4 regions of the Dryocola baronae genome follow, and region 4 is predicted to be linked to each of the others. Evidence: predicted binding sites of a transcription regulator. Region 4 holds the regulator's gene; each other region holds the start of a gene.
The links. Region 4 encodes PurR, which represses purine synthesis genes. Its sites were predicted from a motif close to CANGCAAACGTTTGCNTG; they were not measured.
Positions count from the first base shown of each region.

Region 1: the regulator PurR is predicted to act here: its motif matches at 2,965-2,982, upstream of purM (phosphoribosylformylglycinamidine cyclo-ligase).
Region 2: the regulator PurR is predicted to act here: its motif matches at 2,600-2,617, upstream of gcvT (glycine cleavage system aminomethyltransferase GcvT).
Region 3: the regulator PurR is predicted to act here: its motif matches at 2,476-2,493, upstream of galS (HTH-type transcriptional regulator GalS).

Region 1 is NZ_JBINNY010000001.1:1,299,778-1,305,582, reverse strand. It holds gene ACSPHG_RS05965 (DnaA inactivator Hda) at 16-717, opposite strand; gene uraA (uracil permease) at 819-2,102, opposite strand; gene upp (uracil phosphoribosyltransferase) at 2,186-2,812, opposite strand; gene purM (phosphoribosylformylglycinamidine cyclo-ligase) at 3,036-4,073, shown strand; gene purN (phosphoribosylglycinamide formyltransferase) at 4,073-4,714, shown strand; gene ppk1 (polyphosphate kinase 1) at 4,886-5,805, shown strand, end outside.
Region 2 is NZ_JBINNY010000001.1:841,256-847,060, forward strand. It holds gene ubiH (2-octaprenyl-6-methoxyphenyl hydroxylase) at 1-978, shown strand, start outside; gene ubiI (FAD-dependent 2-octaprenylphenol hydroxylase) at 991-2,193, shown strand; gene gcvT (glycine cleavage system aminomethyltransferase GcvT) at 2,707-3,804, shown strand; gene gcvH (glycine cleavage system protein GcvH) at 3,827-4,216, shown strand; gene gcvP (aminomethyl-transferring glycine dehydrogenase) at 4,328-5,805, shown strand, end outside.
Region 3 is NZ_JBINNY010000001.1:1,625,830-1,631,634, reverse strand. It holds gene mglB (galactose/glucose ABC transporter substrate-binding protein MglB) at 52-1,050, opposite strand; gene galS (HTH-type transcriptional regulator GalS) at 1,343-2,365, opposite strand; gene yeiB (DUF418 domain-containing protein YeiB) at 2,523-3,680, opposite strand; gene folE (GTP cyclohydrolase I FolE) at 3,701-4,366, opposite strand; gene ACSPHG_RS07620 (YbfB/YjiJ family MFS transporter) at 4,483-5,607, opposite strand; gene fghA (S-formylglutathione hydrolase) at 5,716-5,805, shown strand, end outside.
Region 4 is NZ_JBINNY010000001.1:2,272,100-2,277,904, forward strand. It holds gene cfa (cyclopropane fatty acyl phospholipid synthase) at 1-67, opposite strand, end outside; gene punC (purine nucleoside transporter PunC) at 363-1,565, opposite strand; gene punR (DNA-binding transcriptional activator PunR) at 1,680-2,618, shown strand; gene purR (HTH-type transcriptional repressor PurR) at 2,615-3,640, opposite strand; gene cydH (cytochrome bd-I oxidase subunit CydH) at 3,933-4,022, shown strand; gene sodB (superoxide dismutase [Fe]) at 4,220-4,801, opposite strand; gene ACSPHG_RS10735 (C40 family peptidase) at 4,925-5,758, opposite strand.

The sequences.
Region 1 (5,805 bases), 970 kb from region 4:
AGGCATCACGAGACATTAAAGCCCGAGAATTTCCTTTACAAACGGGATCGTAAGCTTGCGCTGGGCGGTAATAGACGCGAGATCCAGCTGATCCAACGTCATAAACAGCGTTCGCATTTCGCGATCCAGGCGCTTGAGCAGAAAACGCCCCACGTCTTCCGGTAGCTCAAACCCACGCAGGCGCGCACGAAGCTGCAAGGCCTGAAGCTTATCGTCATCCGACAGCGGCTGTAGCCGGTAGATTTGCCCCCAGTCTAGGCGCGATGCGAGATCCGGCAGCTGAAGATTAAGCTGGCGCGGCGGGCGATCGCCGGTAATCAACAGACGGGTTTTGCCTGATTCCAGGATGCGGTTATAGAGATTAAAGATCGCCATTTCCCACAGCTCGTCCCCCGCGACGCATTCGATATTATCGATGCAAACCAGGGAAAGCTGTTCCATGCCGTCTAACACTTCGGGCACAAACCAGGTGCGTTTATCCAGCGGTACGTAGCCGACCGCCTCGCCTCGCTGCGACAGTTCCGCACAGGCGGCGTGCAGCAAATGGCTGCGCCCGCCTCCTTCTCGCGACCAAAAATAGATGTACCCGCTGTGATCCTGACGGAGCACGGACTGCAGGGCGGCGAGCAAAGAAGGGTTATCACCCGGCCAGAAACTGGCAAACGTTTCGTCATCAGGCAAATAGAGTGGCAGTGAAAGCTGTGCCGGCGTATTCAGAATTACCTCAACCATAACAGGCAGAAAAACGCTAAGAGTCTACCACAGAATTGGGGGGCTGTAGAACCGGGCGGTTTGCCGCCCGGCAGGACTTGAAACGGCTACTTAACTTCGTTTTCCGGCGCGTCCAGCACCACTTCTTCCGGACGCAGGATGCTGATTAATTTGAAGATTAAGCTCAGGCCTACGCCAACGATAGTCGCCAACGCCATGCCCTTCAGCTCGGCCGCGCCAATGTGCACTTTCGCGCCGCTGACGCCGATGATCAGGATCACCGAGGTAAGGATCAGGTTTTGCGCCTTGCTGTAGTCAACTTTTGATTCGATCAGCACGCGAATACCGGAAGCGCCGATCACGCCGTACAGCAGCAGGGAAACGCCGCCCATCACCGGCACCGGGATAATCTGAATCGCCGCCGCCAGCTTGCCGACGCAGGAGAGCAGAATGGCGAGGATTGCCGCACCGCCGATAACCCAGGTGGAATAAACGCGGGTAATCGCCATCACGCCGATGTTTTCGCCGTAGGTGGTGTTCGGCGTGGAGCCGAAGAAGCCAGAGAAAATTGTCGAAATGCCGTTGGCAAACATTGAGCGGTGCAGGCCTGGATCACGAAGCAGGTCTTTCTTCACGATGTTCGCCGTAACGACCAGGTGACCAACGTGCTCGGCGATAACCACCAGCGCGGCGGGCAGAATGGTGAAAATAGCAAACCATTCGAAACGCGGCGTATAGAAGGTTGGCAGCGCGAACCAGTGCGCTTCGCGGATTGGCGTAACGTCCACCACGCCCATCGCAAACGACAGCGCATAGCCCGCCAGCACGCCGATCAAAATCGGGATAATTGCCAGGAAGCCGCGGAACAGCACGGAGCCGAAGATGGTCACCGCAAGCGTCACGAGAGAAATAATGATGGTGGTAGTGTCCGGGGAAGCGCCTTCGGCAGGCAGCAGGCCCGCCATGTTCGCCGCAACGCCCGCCAGCTCAAGGCCGATAACCGCAACGATGGCCCCCATCGCCGCCGGTGGGAACATGACGTCCAGCCAGCCGGTGCCCGCTTTTTTCACAATCAGCGCCACGAGGCAAAACAGCACGCCGCACATGATAAAGCCGCCCAGCGCGACTTCATAACCCAGCGGTAAAAGCAGCAGCACCGGGGAAATAAACGCAAAGCTCGAGCCGAGATAGGCAGGAATCTTACCCTTACAAATAAAGAGATAGAGCAGCGTGCCGATACCGTTAAACAGCAGAACGGTGGCCGGGTTGATGTGAAACAGAATCGGCACCAGAACGGTGGCACCAAACATGGCGAACAGATGCTGCAAACTTAACGGAATCGTTTGCAATAGCGGTGGTCTTTCACTTACCCCGATAGCACGGCGGGTCATGTTGTTTTCCTCTGAGTATTGTTTTAACGAACGACGAGTTTTACAAACCAAAAAAAAGCCGACTTTCGAAGTCGGCTGCTTTTTTATTTCGTACCAAATATTTTGTCGCCGGCATCGCCGAGGCCTGGAATAATGTATCCGTGCTCGTTGAGGCCCTGATCGATTGAAGCTGTGTAGAGTTCAACGTCCGGGTGGACTTTCTCCAGCGCGGCGATACCTTCCGGTGCAGCAACCAGTACCAGCACCTTGATGCTGGTGCAGCCCGCGTTTTTCAGCAGGTCGATAGTGGCGATCATCGAGCCGCCGGTGGCAAGCATCGGGTCAACGACCAGCGCCATACGCTCTTCGATGTTAGAAACCAGCTTCTGGAAGTAAGGCACAGGCTGCAGGGTTTCTTCGTTGCGGTAGACGCCCACCACGCTGATACGCGCGCTTGGTACATTTTCCAGCACGCCTTCCATCATGCCCAGACCGGCACGCAGAATAGGCACCACGGTAATTTTCTTACCTTTGATCTGGTCGATTTCTACCGGGCCATTCCAGCCTTCGATAGTCACCTTTTCCGTTTCCAGATCCGCAGTGGCTTCGTAAGTCAGCAGGCTGCCAACCTCAGAGGCGAGTTCACGAAAGCGCTTGGTACTGATGTCCTGCTCACGCATCAGGCCCAGCTTGTGTTTGACGAGTGGGTGTTTCACTTCCACGATCTTCATAACTCTTTCTCCCCGAGATGTTGGCGTCCACAAAAAAAATCGCCGGATTATACCGCTTTTTCGCAGCGTAGCCACCGCTAATGGGCTTGATCGAGATCAACCAGACTGGAATGAGTATATCTCAAGAATATTTCTGACCGCATAACAAGAGGCTCGCAAACGTTTGCCTGCACTGTTAGAATTGCCGCGATTTTATTCCAGGCCAACCGATGGAACTTGAACCATGACCGACAAAACCTCTCTCAGCTACAAAGATGCCGGTGTTGATATTGATGCTGGTAACGCTCTGGTCGACAGAATTAAAGGCGTAGTGAAAAAGACCCGCCGCCCGGAAGTGATGGGTGGACTGGGCGGTTTCGGTGCGCTGTGCGCGTTGCCTCAGAAATATCGCGAGCCCGTGCTGGTGTCCGGCACCGATGGTGTAGGCACCAAGCTGCGTCTGGCCATGGATTTAAAACGTCACGACACAATCGGCATTGACCTGGTCGCCATGTGCGTTAACGATTTGGTTGTTCAGGGCGCCGAGCCGCTGTTCTTCCTTGATTACTATGCGACCGGCAAGCTGGACGTGGACACCGCATCAAGCGTCATCACCGGCATTGCCGAAGGCTGCCTACAGTCTGGCTGTGCGCTGGTCGGCGGCGAAACCGCTGAAATGCCCGGCATGTACCACGGCGAAGATTACGACGTAGCGGGCTTCTGCGTTGGCGTGGTCGAAAAATCAGAAATCATCGACGGTTCTAAAGTGGCCGACGGCGACGTGCTGATTGCTCTGGCCTCAAGCGGCCCGCATTCCAACGGCTACTCTCTGGTGCGTAAAGTGCTGGAAGTCAGCGGTGCCGACCCGCTGACCACCGAGCTTGAAGGCAAACCGCTTGCAGATCACCTGTTAGAGCCGACCCGCATTTATGTCAAACCGCTGCTTGAGCTGATTGGCGAAGTGGACGTGCACGCTATCGCCCACCTGACCGGCGGCGGCTTCTGGGAAAACATCCCGCGCGTGCTGCCGGATAACACACAGGCCGTTATTGACGCGTCTTCATGGCAGTGGCCAGCTGTGTTCAACTGGCTGCAAAAAGCCGGCAACATCAGCAGCCACGAAATGTACCGCACCTTTAACTGCGGCGTGGGCATGCTGATTGCCCTGCCTGCGGCCGAAGCGGACAAAGCGATTGCCTCGCTGCAGGCCAAAGGTGAAAACGCCTGGAAAATCGGTATCATCAAAGCCTCTGACTCCGATGAGCGCGTGGTTATTGAGTGATGAAACGCATTGTGGTGCTGGTTTCCGGTAACGGAAGCAATCTTCAGGCGATTATCGACGCCTGCCAACAAAAAAAGATTAACGGCACCCTTGCCGCGGTGTTCAGCAACAAGGCCGACGCGTTTGGCCTTGAGCGCGCACGCGAGGCGGGCATCCCGGCACATGCGCTCGCCGCCAGCCAGTTTGCCGACCGCGCGGCGTTCGACCGTGAATTGATGCATGAAATCGACGCCTACGCCCCGGATTTGGTGGTGCTCGCCGGTTATATGCGTATCCTTAGCCCGGAATTTGTCGCGCACTATTCCGGTCGCCTGATCAACATCCACCCTTCCCTGCTGCCTAAATATCCCGGCCTGCACACGCATCGCCAGGCTCTGGATAACGGTGATGAAGAGCACGGAACTTCTGTTCATTTCGTCACCGACGAACTGGACGGCGGGCCGGTTATTCTGCAGGCGAAAATTCCGGTGTTCGACGGCGACGACGAAAATGACATTACCGCCCGCGTGCAGCATCAGGAACACGCTATTTATCCGCTGGTCGTCAGCTGGTTTATGGAGGGCCGCTTAGAGATGCGCGGCAACGCGGCCTGGCTTGACGGCAAGGCATTGCCGCCGCAGGGGCATGCCTGCGAAGAGTAATATTAAGGGGCTACGGCCCCTTTTTTAATGCCTGCGTCAGGCGAAAATTGCTTACTGGAACGTTCAAACGCCCCGCTTTGCGAGGCGTTGTTGGACAATCCACGTCAAAGCTCGCCATAATGACCAGCGTGACGGCATTTTACGTTCACGAAAACGCAAGTGAGAGGGCTAATGGGTCAGGATAAGCTGTATATCGAAAAAGAACTGAGCTGGTTGTCTTTTAACGAACGTGTGCTCCAGGAAGCGGCGGATAAAATCAACCCGCTGATCGAGAGGATGCGTTTTCTCGGCATCTATTCGAATAACCTTGATGAGTTCTACAAGGTGCGGTTCGCCGAACTTAAGCGGCGTATTTTGATCAGCGAAGAACAGGGAACAGCGCCGAACTCGCGCCATCTTCTGAATAAGATCCAGGCCCGCGTGCTAAAGGCCGATCAGGAGTTTGACGGGCTGTATAACGATCTGCTGCTGGAAATGGCGCGTAATCAGATCTTCCTGATTAACGAACGCCAGCTTTCTGAAAACCAGCAAAACTGGCTGCGCCACTACTTCAAACACTACCTACGTCAGCACATCACACCGATCCTGATCAACCACGACACCGATCTGGTGCAGTTCCTGAAAGACGATTACACCTACCTGGCGGTGGAAATTATTCGCGGAGACGATACCCGCTACGCCCTGCTGGAAATTCCGTCTGACAAAGTCCCGCGCTTCGTAAACCTGCCGCCGGAAGCCCCGCGCCGCCGCAAGCCGATGATCCTGCTGGACAACATTCTGCGCTACTGCCTGGACGACATTTTCAAGGGCTTCTTCGATTACGACGCGCTGAATGCCTATTCGATGAAAATGACCCGCGACGCGGAATACGACCTGGTAACAGAGATGGAATCCAGCCTGCTCGAGCTGATGTCGTCAAGCCTGAAACAGCGCCTGACCGCCGAGCCGGTGCGCTTTGTTTATCAGCGCGATATGCCCGATGCGATGGTTGAGATGCTGCGCAATAAGCTGACCATCACTAACTATGATTCGATTATTCCGGGCGGTCGCTACCACAACTTCAAAGACTTTATTAACTTCCCGAACGTCGG
Region 2 (5,805 bases), 1.4 Mb from region 4:
GCGATATCATCCTGCGCGACGGCGATTACTTCCGTTCACGTCAGCGATCGCGGCCATGCCGGATTCGTGACGCTCGAGGCGGAAGACTATCAAATCGGCGCGTTAGGGCAGGTCGTAGAGCTGCATGATGTCGGGCAGCGCCTGTTTGCCCTCCTGCGTAAAGCGCCCGGCGTGACGCTGCATTGCCCCGAGCGCGTAGCCTCGTTTACCCGTTCGGCCGAGGGCGTAAGCGTCACTCTTGACAGCGGCACGATTCTGGACGGCAGGCTGCTGGTCGCGGCAGACGGCTCTCGTTCGCGCCTGGCCGCGCAGTGCGGGATCGTCTGGCAAAAAGAGGATTATCAGCAAATAGCCGTTATCGCCAACGTCACCACGGCGCTGCCGCACAACGGTCGGGCGTTCGAACGCTTCACCCAGCACGGCCCGCTGGCGATGCTGCCGATGTCCGACGGGCGCTGCTCGCTGGTCTGGTGCCATCCGCAGGATGCGCAAGCAGAGGTGGAAGGCTGGAGCGACGAGCGGTTCAGCAACGAGCTGCAGCGTGCCTTCGGCTGGCGTCTTGGGCGTATCACCCACGCGGGCAAGCGCAATATTTATCCGTTAGCGCTGACAACCGCCTCGCAGTTCATTTCGCACCGCGTGGCGCTGGTCGGCAATGCGGCGCAGACCCTGCACCCGATTGCCGGCCAGGGCTTTAACCTCGGGCTGCGCGACGTTATGTCGCTTGCGGAATCGCTGGCGGCGGCGCACCGGGCCGAACAGGATCCGGGCAGCTATCCGGTACTGGCAGAATATCAACAGCGTCGGGCGGCGGACAAAGCCGCGACCATCGGCGTCACGGACGGTCTGGTGCAGCTCTTTGCTAACCGCTGGGCACCGCTGGTCGTTGGGCGCAATCTTGGCCTGATGGCGATGGAACATTTTACTCCGGCACGCGACGTGCTGGCACAGCGCACCCTCGGTTGGGTTGCGCGCTAAAGGAGAGTCAATTTGCAAAGCGTTGATGTGGCGATTGTTGGTGGTGGCATGGTCGGTCTGGCGGTTGCCTGTGGCCTGCAGGGTAGCGGTCTGCGCGTAGCGGTGCTGGAGAGCCATCTCCCCCAGCCGCAGGCTCAGGATGCGCCCCCGGCACTGCGCGTTTCGGCCATAAACGCTGCCAGTGAAAAGCTGCTGGCTCACCTTGGCGTCTGGCAGAACATCGTTGCCCGGCGTGCCAGCGCCTATCACGGCATGGAAGTATGGGAAAAAGACAGCTTCGGGCGCATCGCGTTTGACGACAAAACCTACGGCTTCAGCCACCTCGGGCACATTATCGAAAATTCGGTGATTCACCATGCGCTGTGGCAGCGGGCGGAACAGTGCCCGGACATTACGCTTATGGCTCCGGCTGAATTACAGCAGGTGGCGTGGGGCGAAAACGAAGCGTTTATCACCCTGAAAGACGGTGCGATGCTGACCGCGCGGCTGGTCGTCGGGGCCGATGGCGCAAACTCGTGGCTGCGCAAGCAGGCCGATATTCCGCTCACCTTCTGGGACTATCGTCACCACGCGCTGGTCGCCACTATCCGCACCGAACAGGCGCACGACGCGATTGCCCGTCAGGCTTTCCACGGCGAGGGTATTCTGGCCTTCCTGCCGCTTGCCGACCCGCACCTGTGTTCGATTGTCTGGTCGCTGCCGCCGCAGGAAGCGGAACGCATGCGCAACGCCACGGACGATGCGTTTAACCAGGCGCTTTCGGTGGCCTTTGATATGCGTCTGGGCCTGTGCAGCGTGGCAAGCGAACGACAGGTCTTTCCGCTGACCGGGCGCTACGCGCGCAGCTTTGCGGCCCATCGCATGGCGCTGGTGGGCGACGCGGCGCATACCATTCACCCGCTGGCCGGGCAGGGCGTCAACCTTGGCTTTATGGATGCCGCCGAACTTATCGATGAAGTCCGTCGCCTGCATCGTCAGGGCAAAGATATTGGCCAGTACCTGTATCTGCGCCGCTATGAACGCAGCCGCAAGCACAGCGCGGCGGTCATGCTGGCAAGCATGCAGGGCTTCCGCGATCTGTTCGCTGGCAGCAATCCGGCTAAAAAACTGTTGCGCGACGTGGGCCTGAAGCTCGCGGACACGCTGCCGGGTGTAAAACCGCAGCTGGTTCGCCAGGCGATGGGGCTACAAGATCTGCCGTCCTGGCTACGCTAAATACTCGTCATACTTCAAGTTGCAGGGGTGTTGGCTGCACTCGCTTACCACCTACCTGCAACATGAATTATTCAGAGTATTGAAATGATAACCCCGTCACATTTCCCTTTCCGATACTCGGGAAGGGAACCCCGCTCCTCATTTGAAATATTCTAATCTCACGCCAAATTTCGGATTACTTTTATTAATGTCATGTTTTTATTGATGTAGTGAATTTGTTTCTGAAATGGTCGTAAATGTTAGCTAACTCTAAATTCTGCGCTTAACACTTCCGAATTATGCGTACCGCTTCGCATTTTTGCAGTCGAATACTCTGCGTGCCCCTTGGTCTGTTTTGGTCATAAGCTAATGGAATGACCGGTTTCCCCTTATGGTTTACGCGGCATTTCAGTGGTAAGTTCAAACCAAAGGTAACGTTTGCGTCGCTATCAGAAACGGTGGCGATGCCGGGTTTCGTCTGACGGAAAACGGCGTGTAAAACCGCGCTGTAACCTGAAGGTTAAAGAGGACAAGATGGCTCAACAGACCCCTTTGTTTGAACAGCACAATCTCTGCGGCGCGCGCATGGTGGACTTCCACGGCTGGATGATGCCGCTGCATTACGGCTCGCAGATTGACGAACATCACGCGGTACGCACCGACGCGGGCATGTTCGATGTTTCCCACATGACGATTGTCGATTTACACGGCAGCCGCACCCGCGAATTCCTGCGCTACCTGGTCGCCAACGACGTTGCCAAACTGACCCAGCCTGGCAAGGCTCTCTATACCGGCATGCTCAACGCCTCCGGCGGCGTCATCGACGACCTGATTATCTATTTCCTCAGCGAAGACTATTTCCGCCTGGTGGTTAACTCCGCGACTCGCGAAAAAGACCTTGAGTGGATCAACCAGCACGCCGAGCCGTTCGCGGTTGAGGTCACGGTACGCGACGACCTTTCGCTGATTGCCGTGCAAGGGCCAACAGCCCAGGCCAAAGCGGCGAAGCTATTCACCGACGAACAGCGTGACGCCGTTGCGGGCATGAAGCCGTTCTTCGGCGTGCAGGCGGGTGATTTATTCATCGCGACCACCGGCTACACCGGCGAAGCGGGTTTTGAGATTGCCATGCCAAACGAGAAGGCCGCAGAGTTCTGGGCGCATCTCGTTGAGGTGGGCGTTAAGCCTTGTGGCCTGGGCGCGCGCGACACGCTGCGTCTGGAAGCGGGCATGAACCTTTACGGCCAGGAAATGGACGAAGGCGTTTCACCGCTGGCGGCCAACATGGGCTGGACGATTGCCTGGGAGCCAGCGGACCGCGACTTCATCGGTCGTGAAGCCCTCGAAGCGCAGCGTGCAAAAGGCACCGAAAAACTGGTTGGCTTGATCATGACCGAGAAAGGCGTATTACGTAATGAGCTGCCCGTTCGTTTTACCGACGAATCCGGCAACGCCTGTGAAGGTAAGATCACCAGCGGCACTTTCTCGCCAACGCTTGGCTACAGCATTGCTCTGGCGCGCGTTCCGGCTGGCATTGGCGACACCGCCATCGTGCAGATCCGCAACCGTGAAATGCCGGTAAAAGTGACTAAACCTATTTTTGTTCGCGCCGGCAAACCCGTCGCCCAGTAAATTTTGATTGAGGGTAATAATAATGAGCAATGTGCCAAATGAACTGAAATACAGCAAAGAACACGAATGGCTGCGTAAAGAAGCCGACGGCTCCTACACCGTGGGCATCACCGAGCACGCGCAGGAGCTGCTGGGCGACATGGTCTTTGTCGACCTGCCGGAAGTCGGCTCCACGGTAAGCACCGGCGACGACTGCGCCGTAGCGGAATCCGTAAAGGCCGCCTCCGACATCTATGCGCCAATCAGCGGTGAAATCATCGCCGTTAATAACGAGCTGGAAGGCAACCCGGAGCTGGTCAACAGCGAGCCGTACGCCGGCGGCTGGATCTTCAAAATCAAAGCCAGCGACGAATCCGAACTGGACAGCCTGCTGGACGCGGCCGCGTACGAAGCCCTGTTAGAAAACGAGTAATGACCCAACGGGCGAGGGGCCAATGCCTGCTCGCCCAGGCCATGTTTTGTCGGGTGGATAAGCGAAGCGCCATCCACCGCTAAAGTTCCGCATGTTTCAGGATCCCCGCTCATGACCCAGTCCTTACGTAGCCTTGAAAACCACGAAGCGTTTATTGACCGCCACATCGGCCCGTCCGCCGGGCAGCAGCACGAAATGCTGGAAACCGTCGGCGCGCGTTCGTTAAACGAACTGATTTCCACGATTGTACCGGCAGACATCCAGCTCGCGCAGCCGCCGCAGGTGGGCGAGGCGGCCACTGAATTCGCCGCTCTTGCCGAGCTGAAGGCCATTGCCGGTCGCAACAAACGCTTCAAAACCTACATTGGGATGGGCTACACCGCGGTACAAACGCCGCCGGTGATCCTGCGAAACATGCTCGAAAACCCAGGCTGGTACACCGCGTACACGCCTTACCAGCCGGAAGTATCCCAGGGCCGTCTTGAAGCGCTGCTGAACTTCCAGCAGGTGACGCTTGACCTGACCGGTCTGGACATCGCCTCCGCATCCCTGCTGGACGAAGCCACCGCCGCCGCCGAAGCAATGGCGATGGCGAAACGCGTCAGCAAACTGAAAAACGCCAACCGCTTCTTCGTGGCGGCGGACATTCACCCGCAGACGCTGGACGTGGTGCGCACCCGTGCGGAAACCTTCGGCTTCGACGTGATTGTTGATGACGCGGACAAGGTGCTGGACCATCAGGACGTGTTCGGCGTGCTCCTGCAACAGGTCGGCACCACCGGCGAAGTCCACGACTACAGCGCGCTGATTCAGGAACTCAAACAGCGCAAAATCGTGGTGAGCGTTGCCGCCGACTTTATGTCGCTGGTGCTGCTGACCGCGCCGGGCAAGCAGGGCGCCGACATTGTGTTTGGTTCCGCCCAGCGCTTCGGCGTGCCGATGGGCTACGGTGGCCCGCACGCGGCCTTCTTCGCCGCCCGCGATGAATTTAAACGCTCCATGCCCGGCCGTATTATCGGCGTTTCCCGCGATGCCGCAGGCCGCACCGCGCTGCGCATGGCGATGCAGACCCGCGAGCAGCATATCCGCCGCGAGAAGGCGAACTCCAACATCTGTACTTCACAGGTGCTGCTGGCGAACATTGCCAGCCTGTATGCGGTCTTCCACGGCCCGGCTGGCCTGAAACGCATTGCTGGCCGCATCCACCGCCTGACCGACATTCTTGCCGCTGGCCTGCAGAAAAAAGGCCTGGCGCTGCGCCACAAGCACTGGTTCGACACGCTGTGCGTAGAAGTTGCCGATAAGGCCGCCGTGCTGGCGCGCGCCGAAGCGCACGAAATCAACCTGCGCAGCGACATTCTGAACGCGGTTGGCATTACACTGGATGAAGCCACCACCCGTGAAGACGTGCAGGCGCTGTTCGACGTGCTGCTGGGCGACGGCCACGGGCTGGACATCGACAGCCTGGACCAGGACGTTGCGGGCGACAGCCTGTCTATTCCGGCGGCTATGCTGCGCGACGACGAAATCCTCACTCATCCGGTGTTCAACCGCTACCACAGCGAAACCGAGATGATGCGCTATATGCA
Region 3 (5,805 bases), 650 kb from region 4:
AGCGTAAGGTGCCTGCCGGGCGCACCGCGCGCCCGGCAAGAACGGTCTGTCTTATTTGCCTTCGAACTGCGCCAGGTTGTCTTTATCAACGCCGACGTATGGAACGCGAACGATTTTGTTCTCAATCTTCCAGTTGGTGCCTTCAGCCGCCGGTTTGCCAGCGGCCAGGTTTTTCGCCAGATCGAAGGTGGCTTTTGCCTGGTTGTTAGCATCGTTCAGCACGGTACCGGCCATTGCGCCAGATTTCACCAGCGCCAGCGCTTCCGGCAGGGCATCCACGCCGAAGACTGGAATAGAAGATTTGTTGTGCGCCTTCAGCGCTTCTACCGCGCCCATTGCCATCGCATCGTTGTTGGCGATAACCACTTCGATTTTGTTAGCGTTCGGGCCGGACAGCCACGCGTCCATCTTATCTTTCGCCTGAGCGGTGTCCCACATGGCGGTATCTAACTGCAGCCGCTGGGTTTTCAGGCCCTTAGTGTTCAGCTCTTTGATGACGTAAGTGGTGCGCGCTTCAGCATCCGGGTGGCCCGGCTCGCCTTTCAGCAGCACGAACTGCACCTGACCGTCTTTGTTCAGATCCCAGGCCGGGTTTGCCGCCCAGTGTTTCGCAATCAGGTCGCCCTGGATAATGCCGGACTCTTTGGAGTCGGTGCCGACGTAGTAAGCCTTGTCGTAGCTATCCAGCGCCTTGCGCGAAGGTTCTTTGTTATAAAACACGATTGGGATGTTCTGACCACGGGCTTTTTCGATAACCGTGCCTGCTGCAGCCGGGTCAACCAGGTTGATCGCCAGCGCCTTCACGCCTTTCGCCAGCAGTACGTCAATCTGGTCGTTCTGTTTGGACTGGTCGTTCTGCGAGTCGTTCATCAACAGCTCAACGTCCGGGCTCGCCTTAGCGTCTTTTTCAATCGCCTTGCGCACGACGGACATGAAGTTGTCGTCGTATTTGTAGATCGTCACGCCGATACGAGTATCAGCGGCGTGAGCAGCAGCGCCAAACAACATGCAAGACATAACAGCGGACAGGGTCAAAACCTTCTTATTCATGGTATCTCCGGTTTTTTGCAGGGTAGTTCTTATTGAGATTAAGGCAGGGCAGCAATGTTATGAAAACGTTACTGAATGCCGAAAATTATCCTAAAATAATTACTCTTCCGTGTTCTGTAACGATCCTGAACTGCATTTTATGCGGTGTTTTTGGCCTGATACCTGTGGTGAAACTGATTAGTCACCGTTACATATAGTTTCAGCCTATAAAACGCTGTCATCATAGACAGCGTAATGTTAATTAACTGTGAATTTACTCACAGATTGAAACCGGTTACATCTAAGTCTTTAATCAGAGAGTGATCGGCCCCACAATTTGCTTCGGCGCGACCGAATGACGGCGGACTAAAGTCGGCATAAAACAGTGCGTTGCGTCAGCGTCCAGCGTTCCTGCCGCGCCCTGTAACGCCAGCTCGGTGGCCAGGCGGGCCATTGAAACAATCGGATAGCGCACGGTGGTGAGCTGTGGGTCGGTGTAACGGGCGATGGGAATGTCGTCAAAGCCGATAACCGAGACGTGATGCGGCACGACAATCCCGTTATCTTTCAACGCAGTAAGCGCGCCTGCCGCCATGCTGTCGTTGTAGGAGAACACGGCGCTAAGCTGCAAATTGCGGCCCAGCAGCTCTACCATCGCCGCTTCCCCGCCCTGCATGTCCGGCGACCCAACGCCAATCCAGCTTTCCGGCGGCGTAATCCCCTGCTCGCCCAGCGCGCGCAGCCACCCTTCCCGGCGCTGGTCGTTATCTTCAATGCTGTGGCTTGAGGCCAGATAGCCGATGCGCTGATGCCCCTGATTAAGCAGCATGCGCGTCGCCATCAGCGCGCCGCTGACGTTATCAAGGCCGACGCAGCGGTGGGCGTAGCCGGGCACGATGCGGTTGATCAGCACCATGCCGGGAATATGTTCGAGAAATTCGCCAAGCTCGGCGTCGCTCAGGGCTTTGGCGTGAACGATAAGCGCGTTGCAGCGCTGGCGGATCAGCACTTCGATGGCGTGGCGCTCTTTTTCTTCCTGATGGTAGCTGTTGCCGATCAGCACGTATTTGTTGTGCTGCTGCGCAACAACGTCCACCGCTTTTACCAGCGCGCCAAAGAAGGGATCGGACACGTCCATCACCACCACGCCGATGGTGTCGCTGACCTGAGTGGCCAGCGCCTGCGCGTTTGCGTTAGGGCGATATCCTGTCTCGGCGACGGCGCGCATCACGCTTTCACGGGTTTCAGCACTGACCAGCGCGCTGTTGTTGAGCACGCGGGATACCGTCGCCACGGAAACGCCGGCGATACGGGCAACATCACGGATGGTGATCATAGAAGACACCAGGCCGGTGTAAGAGTAGGTCTCATAGCTGCACCCTGTTTTTAGCAAGGAGGCTATTTTGCGGTGAGTCGGGGGCGGGCTTACGTGAAGACGATCACAGTCATGAAAACGGTTACATACAATTCGTTAACGTTTGTGATGTATATCATTATCTTGTTGAATGCTTGAGGGATACCCCTGCGGCGCGTGCGGTCAATTGACGCCACAGCCACTCGAGCGGCCCCTGGCGGAAATAGCGCAGCCAGATGACCGAGAAGACGATGTTCACCGCCCACACCGCTGGGACAAAGGCCAGCAGCGTTAAGCGGTCAAACTTCATGAATAAATTGAAGCGGAAGAATAGCGTGGTGCAGATAATCGTTTGCAGAATATAGTTCGACAGCGCCATGCGCCCCACGAAGGTGACGGCCGCCACCAAGCGCAGCTTCGAGAGCTGCGGCCAGTAGCCGAACGCCAGCGCGGCATAGCCGATGGCCTGGAACGGCGCGCTCAGCTCGCGGGGTGCCTGGAGCAGAAAGCCGCACCAGCGGTAGTCAAAGCCCACGCGCCACTGGGCGTAAATGCCCGGCAGGTTGATCAGCATGCCTATTGCCACCAGCCACGCGCCCGTTCGGCGGTAGTTGTGCAGGCTGTACTGGCCCTTCAGCCAGCCGCTGCGCATCAGCGCGGCACCGAGCAGCATCATGCCCGCCAGCTGCCAGCCGTACTGCGCCCCCAGGGCCAGCAGGTTAGAAGAAAGCAGATCGACGCGGTTGCTGATCGCTTCCGCGCCGCCGTTCACCTTCCACCACTGTTCATACTGCAGGTTTGCGGCGTCCGGCACCCAGGAACGATTCGGCGTATCGCCGGAGATAAACCCGAGCAGTACGAGCACGCCCACGCCGGTGAGATACAGCAGCGCGCCGGTATTGAAGAGCTGCCGCGTTCCCGGCGCATCGCGGATCATGCGCCAGCAGACCAGCCCCACGAGGCCATAGGCCAACAGAATATCGCCGTCCCACAGCAGCAAAGCGTGAATAAACCCGAGGAGCACCAGCAGCGTGAGGCGCGACTGTATCCAGCGTTTGCCGCGATGTAACAGCATTTGCAGGCCAGCGCCGAACAGCAGAGCGAAAAGCGTGAGGAATTTAACCTGGGCGAAGAGGTCGAGCGTAGCCCAGGTCCAGGCATCGCTTACGGAAACCGACCCCGACCAGGCGGGGTTGATATACGCCGCCTTCGGCAAACCGAAGGCCACGATATTGAGCAGCAGGATGCCAAGAATGGCGACACCACGGACGAAATCCAGCGTGACGTTTCTGTCCATGGTTCCTGCCTGTTCGGAGATTAGCTGTGACGGACGGCGCGCAGGAATTCCTGGCGTGTGTTCTGGCTGGACTTGAATAATCCGCCGAGCGACGTGGTCGTCGTGGCGCTGGTCGCGTCCTGCACCCCACGGGCCTTGACACAATAATGGACCGCATCAATAGATACCGCCACATTGTTGGTGCCAAGCAGGGTTTGCAGGGCAATCAGGATCTGCTGGGTTAAGCGCTCCTGCACCTGCGGGCGCTGGGCGAAAAACTGCACGATGCGGTTGATTTTAGACAGGCCAATCACGGTATCTTTCGGGATGTACGCTACGGTCGCTTTGCCGTCGATGGTGACGAAATGGTGTTCGCAGGTGCTGGTGAGCGTGATGTCACGCACCGTCACCATCTCATCAACCTTCATTTTGTTTTCAATGACGGTGATTTTGGGGAAGTTGGCGTAATCCAGGCCGGAAAAGATCTCATCGACGTACATCTTGGCGATGCGATGCGGCGTTTCCATCAGGCTGTCGTCGCTCAGGTCAAGATTCAGCAACTGCATGATTTCCGACATATGGCCGGCGATCTCGCGTTTGCGGGTTTCATTATCCAGCTCGCGTAGCTGAGGACGCAGCGGCGTTTCCAGACCGCGCGCAACCAAAGCCTCGTGAACCAAAGCGGCTTCTTTACTGAGTGTAGACATGCTGTTTTCTCCGGCAGGTGTAACTAACCCCTGCCCTACGTGGGGCAGAGTGTGCGCTTATTGTGCGGGAGCGCGCCCGCATAATCCAGTGGTGCGGGGGATAATTATTGAAATCGTCAATACCTTTTCCAGACCAGCCCGCCGCCGATAAGTAATGCCACCCCGGCAACGTAAAGCGCGGGCTCAAGCCGATGCGTTAACGCGGTGGACAGCGCCGACAGCGCGGGCCCGACTAATTGGCCGACGGCGTAACCCGTGGTCAGCAGCCCGGCAAGGTAGCGCGTGTGCTTCGGTGCCATTTCCCGGCCGTACTGTAACGCAAGCTGCACCGCGCACAGGAACCCGCCGCCGACCAGGAGCGCGCCCAACACCAGCCCGGTCATGCCGGGAATGGCGTCGGAGGCAAAGACGCCCAGCGCCTGTAGCCAGAGCACCAGCGCCAGGCGCTGATTGCTGTGCAGCAAACGGCGGCTGACAATCCCGAGACCGATACCGATCACCGCCGCACCGCCAAAAATCGGCCAGACGAACTGCGCAAAAACGCTGTCCGGGAAGCGCGCGTGCGCCATTTGCGACAGAAATGTGGCGGGCAAAATGTAGCCGAATCCTGCCAGGCTGTAGCTCCACGCCAGGCGCTTGAGCGGTGCGGTAAGCACCAGCGGTTCGGGCGCGGTTTCCGGCCGATGCAGCTCGCCCCTGCGCGGCAGGTTGCGTGCGATAAGCAGAACGAATGCCAGTGCCAGCACCCCGTAAACCAGCCACGCCTGGCTCGCTTCCAGGCCGAGGCTATGAATCCCCACGCTCAACAGGCCGCTGATAAAAATCCCCGCGCCCGGCCCGGCAAACACCGCGGCGCTCAGGCCAGGCCTGCCGAGGTGCGCGAGCTTTTCGTTGCTCCAGGCGGCGATAAGCACCATCGCCCAGCCGCTTGCCCAGCCGAGCAAAAAACGCAGCAGCGCGTGCAGCAGCGCCGTATCGACGGCCGCAGAAAGCAGCGTCAGAATCACCGCGCCCCACACGCCCACCAGCAGCCGCAGCTCAACATGTTGACGTGCGCGCATCGCGTCCCACGCGCCAACCAGATAGCCGAGGTAATTGATGGCGGCAACCAGACCGGCGCTGGTCAGCGTCAGCTGCCCTTCGGTAATCATCAGCGGGACCTGCGGGGTGAACGCGAAGCGGCCAATGCCCATCGCGACCACTAGCACCAGAAAACCCGTTAACGCGATTCTTGCCGCCACGCCGACTCCAATTGTTAAACGATCGTTGTCAGCATGATGCCGCATGGCTAGACTGGGGTGAAGTGAAAATTGTTCAACGATCCTGAATAAATTTAAGGAACCGTCCTGATGGAACTGCTCGAAGAACACCGATGTTTTGAAGGCTGGCAGCAGCGCTGGCGCCACGATTCCGCGGTACTCAACTGCCCGATGACGTTC
Region 4 (5,805 bases):
TTTCGTTCGCGATACGATACCATTCATTATCTCGTATGCTGACTTCTTCTATACACGATGAACTCATAGCTTCTCCATCACCTGTGTGACCAGAACCTTAAAACAGCGTAGACGCTATTTGCGGTATGTGAGAAATCGCACGGAAAATTCCGTGTGCCTGATATCCGACGTAGAACAGAGATAGGGGCTAGCGCCCGCAAAAAATGACTATCCAAAGATAAACGGGAACCCTGAGGCTCCCGTTAATGTATTCATTATAGTGATAATAATCGAGCCGGTAGTGAGTATATGCCCGACCGGCAGGTGATTCAACTGATTATTGTTAGCAAGCTAATTACGTATTTATTACATTATTGCCTGGGTTACTGTCCGTGCGAGGAGGAGGCCTCGGCGGTCTGCCAGGATTTCTCACGGCTGACGCGCTGCAGCAGATAGCCAAGCATCGCCAGCACCACGGTTGCCAGCATGACGCTGGTGGTGGTGAGCAGCGGGGTGGCGACCAGCCAGGAAACCATCAGGCTCGCGAAGAAGCACAGGCCCAGTTGCAGTGTGTTTTGCAGCGCGGCGGCCTTGCCCGTGGCCTGCGGAAACGGCAGCAGGGCGCTGGCAACCACGATCGGGTAAATCGCACCGTTCGCCATCGCCATGATGCAGAACGGAATAAGCAGCAGCGTCAGGTTAGCGTGGCCGCTGACGGCAACGGCCCAGGTGGCGAAAACGCTCAGCGTGTAGAGCGCCAGCAGCCACGGCAGCATCTGCTTGCCCTGCCATTTTTGCAGCGCGCTGCGGCAGCCGTAGCCGCCAATCAGGAAGGCGACGGTCTGCGGCATATAGCTCAGGCCAATCGCTGCCGGGCTGTAGCCCATGGCGTTAAGGATGAACGGCGAACCGGTAAGCCATGCGAAGAAGCTCGCGGAACAGGCGGCGTAAACCAGCACGTTGCCGCTATAAACGCGCGAGCGCAGCAGGGAAAGGAAGCTCACGCGGTTTTCATCGGTCTGCGGATGATGCTGGGTGCGCGGCTTAAGGCGCAGCGTTGGGATCATCAGCAGCAGGGTGATGGCGAACAGGGTGGCGAAAATAGCCTGCCATTCGAAGTGGTTGAGGATCCAACTGCCCAGCAGCGGAGCCAGCGCCGGGGAAAGCCCGACCAGCGGCATAATCGTGGCGAAGATGCGGTTAGCACGGCTTGCCGGATAGTAGTCGGTCACCAGTGCCTGCCAGCTAACGGCCGCGGAACATACGCCCACCGCCTGAATAAAGCGCAGCACGAGCAGCGCGGTTGCGCTTTCGACCCACAGCATGCCGATGCAGCTTACGGCGAAAATACCTAAACCAATCAGCAGAACCGGTTTACGCCCGAAGCGATCGGACATCGGTCCCCACATCAGCTGCGCGAAGGCGAAGCCCGCCAGGAACAGGCTCAGGCTTGCGCTGACGGCGGAGGCTTCGGTGTTCAGATCCTGCTGGATAGCGGCAAAGGCTGGCAGATACATATCGGTGGCGAGGAACCCCAGCACGCTCAGCCCGGCCAACCAGATAAGAAATCCTTTTGATGGTTGCATAATTTTCTCTTGAGTTATTTGCAGGTTAATAGCGGCGAGAGTGTACGGAGTGCAAACCGGCTTGTGAAACGCTAATATTTGTAGATTGCGTTCAAAAAATTTGCAGGCAGAAATATGTGGTCAGAATATTCGCTGGAAGTCATAGACGCCGTGGCGCGTAACGGCAGTTTTAGCGGCGCGGCGCAGGAGCTGCACCGTGTCCCTTCTGCCATCAGCTATACGGTGCGGCAGCTCGAGGACTGGCTGGCCGTTCCGCTGTTTGAGCGCCGCCACAGGGACGTTGAGCTTACGCCCGCCGGGGCCTTCTTTTTAAAGGAAGGACGTTCTGTTATCAAAAAAATGATGACGACGCGGCAACAGTGCCAGCAGATCGCTAACGGATGGCGCGGGCACCTGGCTATCGCCGTCGATAATATCGTCAAGCCCGAGCGCACGCGCCAGCTGGTGCTGGATTTCTATCGCCACTTCCCTGATATCGAACTGCGCGTTTTTCAGGAGGTGTTCAACGGCGTGTGGGACGCGCTGGCCGACGGGCGGGTAGAGGTCGCGATTGGCGCAACACAGGCCATTCCGGTGGGTGGACGGTACGCGTTTCGCGATATGGGCGCGCTGAGCTGGCGCTGCGTGGTGGCAGCGGAACACCCGCTGGCGCAGCGTGAGGGCGCGCTGAGCGACGAGGAGCTGCGTTCGTGGCCTTCGCTGGTACTGGAGGATACCTCCCGCTCGTTGCCAAAACGCATCACCTGGCTGCTGGACAACCAGCATCGCGTCGTGGTGCCGGACTGGGAGTCAGGATCGGACTGCCTGAGCGCGGGGCTGTGTATCGGCATGGTGCCGTCGCATATCGCCAGACCCTGGCTTGTCAGCGGCGCGTGGCGAGAGCTGGCGCTGGAGAACCCGTTTCCGGACGCGGCCTGCTGCCTGACCTGGCGGCAAAATGACGCCTCTCCGGCACTGAGCTGGCTGCTAGATTATCTGGGGGATAGCGAGACGATGAATCAGGAGTGGTTAAGGGAGCCTGAAGCGGGACTTCAGGCTCGGACGGAGGATTAACGGCGGTAGTCGCGGAACGGCCCGTCCGCTACGGAACGGCGCTCAATCAGGCGAGGATGAACTTCAATCATCTGCGACTCTTCGCGTTTATTCACTATGCGGTCAAGCAGCATGTTGAAGGCCGTTTCGCCCAGCGTCTCTTTTGGCTGATGAATGGTGGTCAGCGCCGGGGAGAAATAGCGGGCGTTGCGCACGTTGTCATAGCCGATAATTGAGATATCCTGCGGCACGCGCAGGCCCATTTCGTCCGCTGCACAAATCGCGCCCATGGCCATAATATCGCCGCCGCAGAAGACGGCGGTAGGGCGATGGGACTGGCCGAGGATCTGCTGCATGGCGCGGTAGCCGGATTCCGGCTCGAAATCGCCCTGGACTATCCAATTTTCCGGAATGGCGATTTTCGCCTCTTCCAGCGCCTTCATAAAGCCAGCATGGCGGCCGCCGCCGGTATTACGTTCCATCTGCCCGGGAATGGCGCCGATTTCACGGTGGCCGCGTTCGATAAGATAACGCCCGGCCAAATAGCCGCCGTGGAAGGCGTTATCAACCACGGAGTCGGTGAAGTCCGCGCGCGCTTCGCCCCAGTCCATGACCACCATCGGAATATGGCGATACTCTTCAAGCATGGTCAGCAGGGTATCCGGGTATTCTGAGCACATCACCAGCAGGCCGTCGACGCGCTTTTGCGCCATCATCGACAGGTAGGCGCGCTGCTTTTCGAAGTTGTTGTGCGCGTTGCCAAGAATCAGGGTGTAGCCCTTTTCAAAGCAGCTGTTTTCCACCGCTTCAATGATTTCGGCGAAATAGGGTGCTTCGCTGGAGGTGGCAAGCAGGCCAATCGTTTTGGTGTGATTAACTTTCAGGCTGCGCGCAACGGCGCTCGGCGAATAGTGTAATTCTTTGATAGCCGCCCAGACCGCGTTGCGCGTTTCTTCCGCCACAAAACGGGTTTTGTTAATAACATGTGACACGGTTGTAGTGGAAACGTTTGCGCGTTTCGCCACGTCCTTGATTGTCGCCATTAGATGTCACTCCAGGCCATATCGTAAACTCCTGATAATTCGTCTGTTAAACGTTTGCGTTCGCTAACTCCTGGGCAACTTTTGGGCTGCGGCATGTCGGGAAGGCGACATAAAACGGGAGGAGGGCGTTGAATTGATTGTACGCAGTAAATTAGCGAGGGATTTTGGCTTATCTTTTCTCAAAGTGGAAGAGGGAAAACCAATATCATCATAAATCCAGGAGGATTTTTGCCGCTGATTGTGGGAAAATCACGCTACACACCGTTTGTAGGGTATTAAAAGGAGATTAACGATGAGCACCGATCTGAAATTTTCCGTCATCACCACGGTTATCGTTCTGAGCCTGATTGTTGCAGGTGCCTTAACCGCCGTTCTGCACTGATTTAAAGAGGCCGCGTTTGCGGCCTTAATTTTTTGTTTTTTGTCGGATGGCGCTGCGCTTATCCGACCTACGGAAGGCCGATGAACGGTGGGGCGAATAATCATTATGTCGGATGGCACTTCGTTTATTCGACCTACAGATTTGGCATTTAGTAGGGTGAATAAGCGCTAGCGCCATCCACCAAAAACCACCGACTCTTAAGCCGCCAGGTTTTTCGCTACAAATTCCCAGTTCACCAGCGCCCAGAAATGCTCAAGATAGTTAGGGCGGGCGTTGCGGTAATCGATGTAATAAGCATGTTCCCACACGTCTACCGTCAGCAGCGGCTTCGCGTCGGTTGTAAGCGGCGTGCCCGCGTTTGAGGTCGAAACGATAGCCAGGCTGTTGTCCGGGCGCTTCACAAGCCAGGTCCATCCCGCGCCGAAGTTCTTCACTGCTGCGTCGGTAAACTGCTGTTTAAATTCCGCAAAGCTGCCAAATGAAGCGTTGATGGCGTCCAGCACAACGCCCGTTGGTTCGCCGCCCGCGTTGGGTGCCAGGCAGTTCCAGTAAAACGTGTGGTTCCACACCTGCGCTGCGTTATTGAACACGCCGCCTTCAGAAGTGCGCACGATCTCTTCCAGTGATTTACCCTCAAACGCGCTGCCCTTCACCAGATTGTTCAGGTTAGTGACGTAGGTTTGATGATGTTTGCCGTAATGGTATTCCAGCGTTTCTGCGGAGATATGGGGAACCAGTGCATCTTTCGCATACGGTAATGCAGGTAATTCGAACGACATTGCAAACTCCTTATTATTTTGAACACAGCTAAATAACCACATTTAGTGTGGCTTTAGGGTAACAAATTGAAAGGATAAGCAAAAGGAGAAGAAACCCTGCCCGTTGAAGGGCAGGGGGAGGGATTAACGAATGGTTTTTGGCGTCATGACGCGTTTCGCGCCGACATAGTGGCGCTGCCAGTAGTCTTCGCTAAGCGAGGTAATCTGGATGTCGCGACCGCTGCGCGGGGACTGGATGAACTTGCCGTTGCCGACGTAAACGCCAACGTGATCGGCTGTGCCGCGCCCCTGGGTGCGGAAGAAGACCAGATCGCCGCTTTCCAGTTCGCCACGGTTAACCGATGCGGCATCGCGCAGGTGGTACATTTCATTGGCGGTGCGCGGAATGCGGAACTTAACCAGGTCTTTATACGCGTAATAAACCAGACCGCTGCAGTCGAACCCGGTGCGAGGCGAGGTGCCACCCCAGCGGTACGGTTTGCCTATCTGGCCCATCAGTTTGTTCATCGCCGTTTTCTGCGCTTTCTGCACGCGGACCTTGTGGGCCTGGGCAATCGTCAGATTTTTATCGCCTTTCACCGTCACGCATTTGGCTTTGTGGCCTTTGCGCGCTTTGGTGCACTGTTTGGTTGAAGCGATGGCTGAGGTTTTAGCAGGCTTAGCGGTTTTTAAAGAAGATTTTTTACTGGAGTTTTTTGCGAGGGTTTTGCTTTTAACGGCTGGCGTAGTTTTCGCTGTTTTCTTCTTTTCCGTAGCGGCTGCTTTCTTAGTGGATTTCTTGGTAGAGATGGAACTGGTTTTTTCTTTTCCTTTGCTCGCTTTTGCCGTGCTCTTCGCCGCGTGGGCTTTGTGAGCAGCAACAGGCCGCGCGTGCTCAGACGCGTGAGTCAAAGGTGTATAAGGCAAGGTAAATAGCAGAGCACAGAGCGTGATAGAGATTTTTGTTATCCGCGCCACTCGACAATCCCCTGATAAATGAAGGCACGATGAAGACCATCATGCCT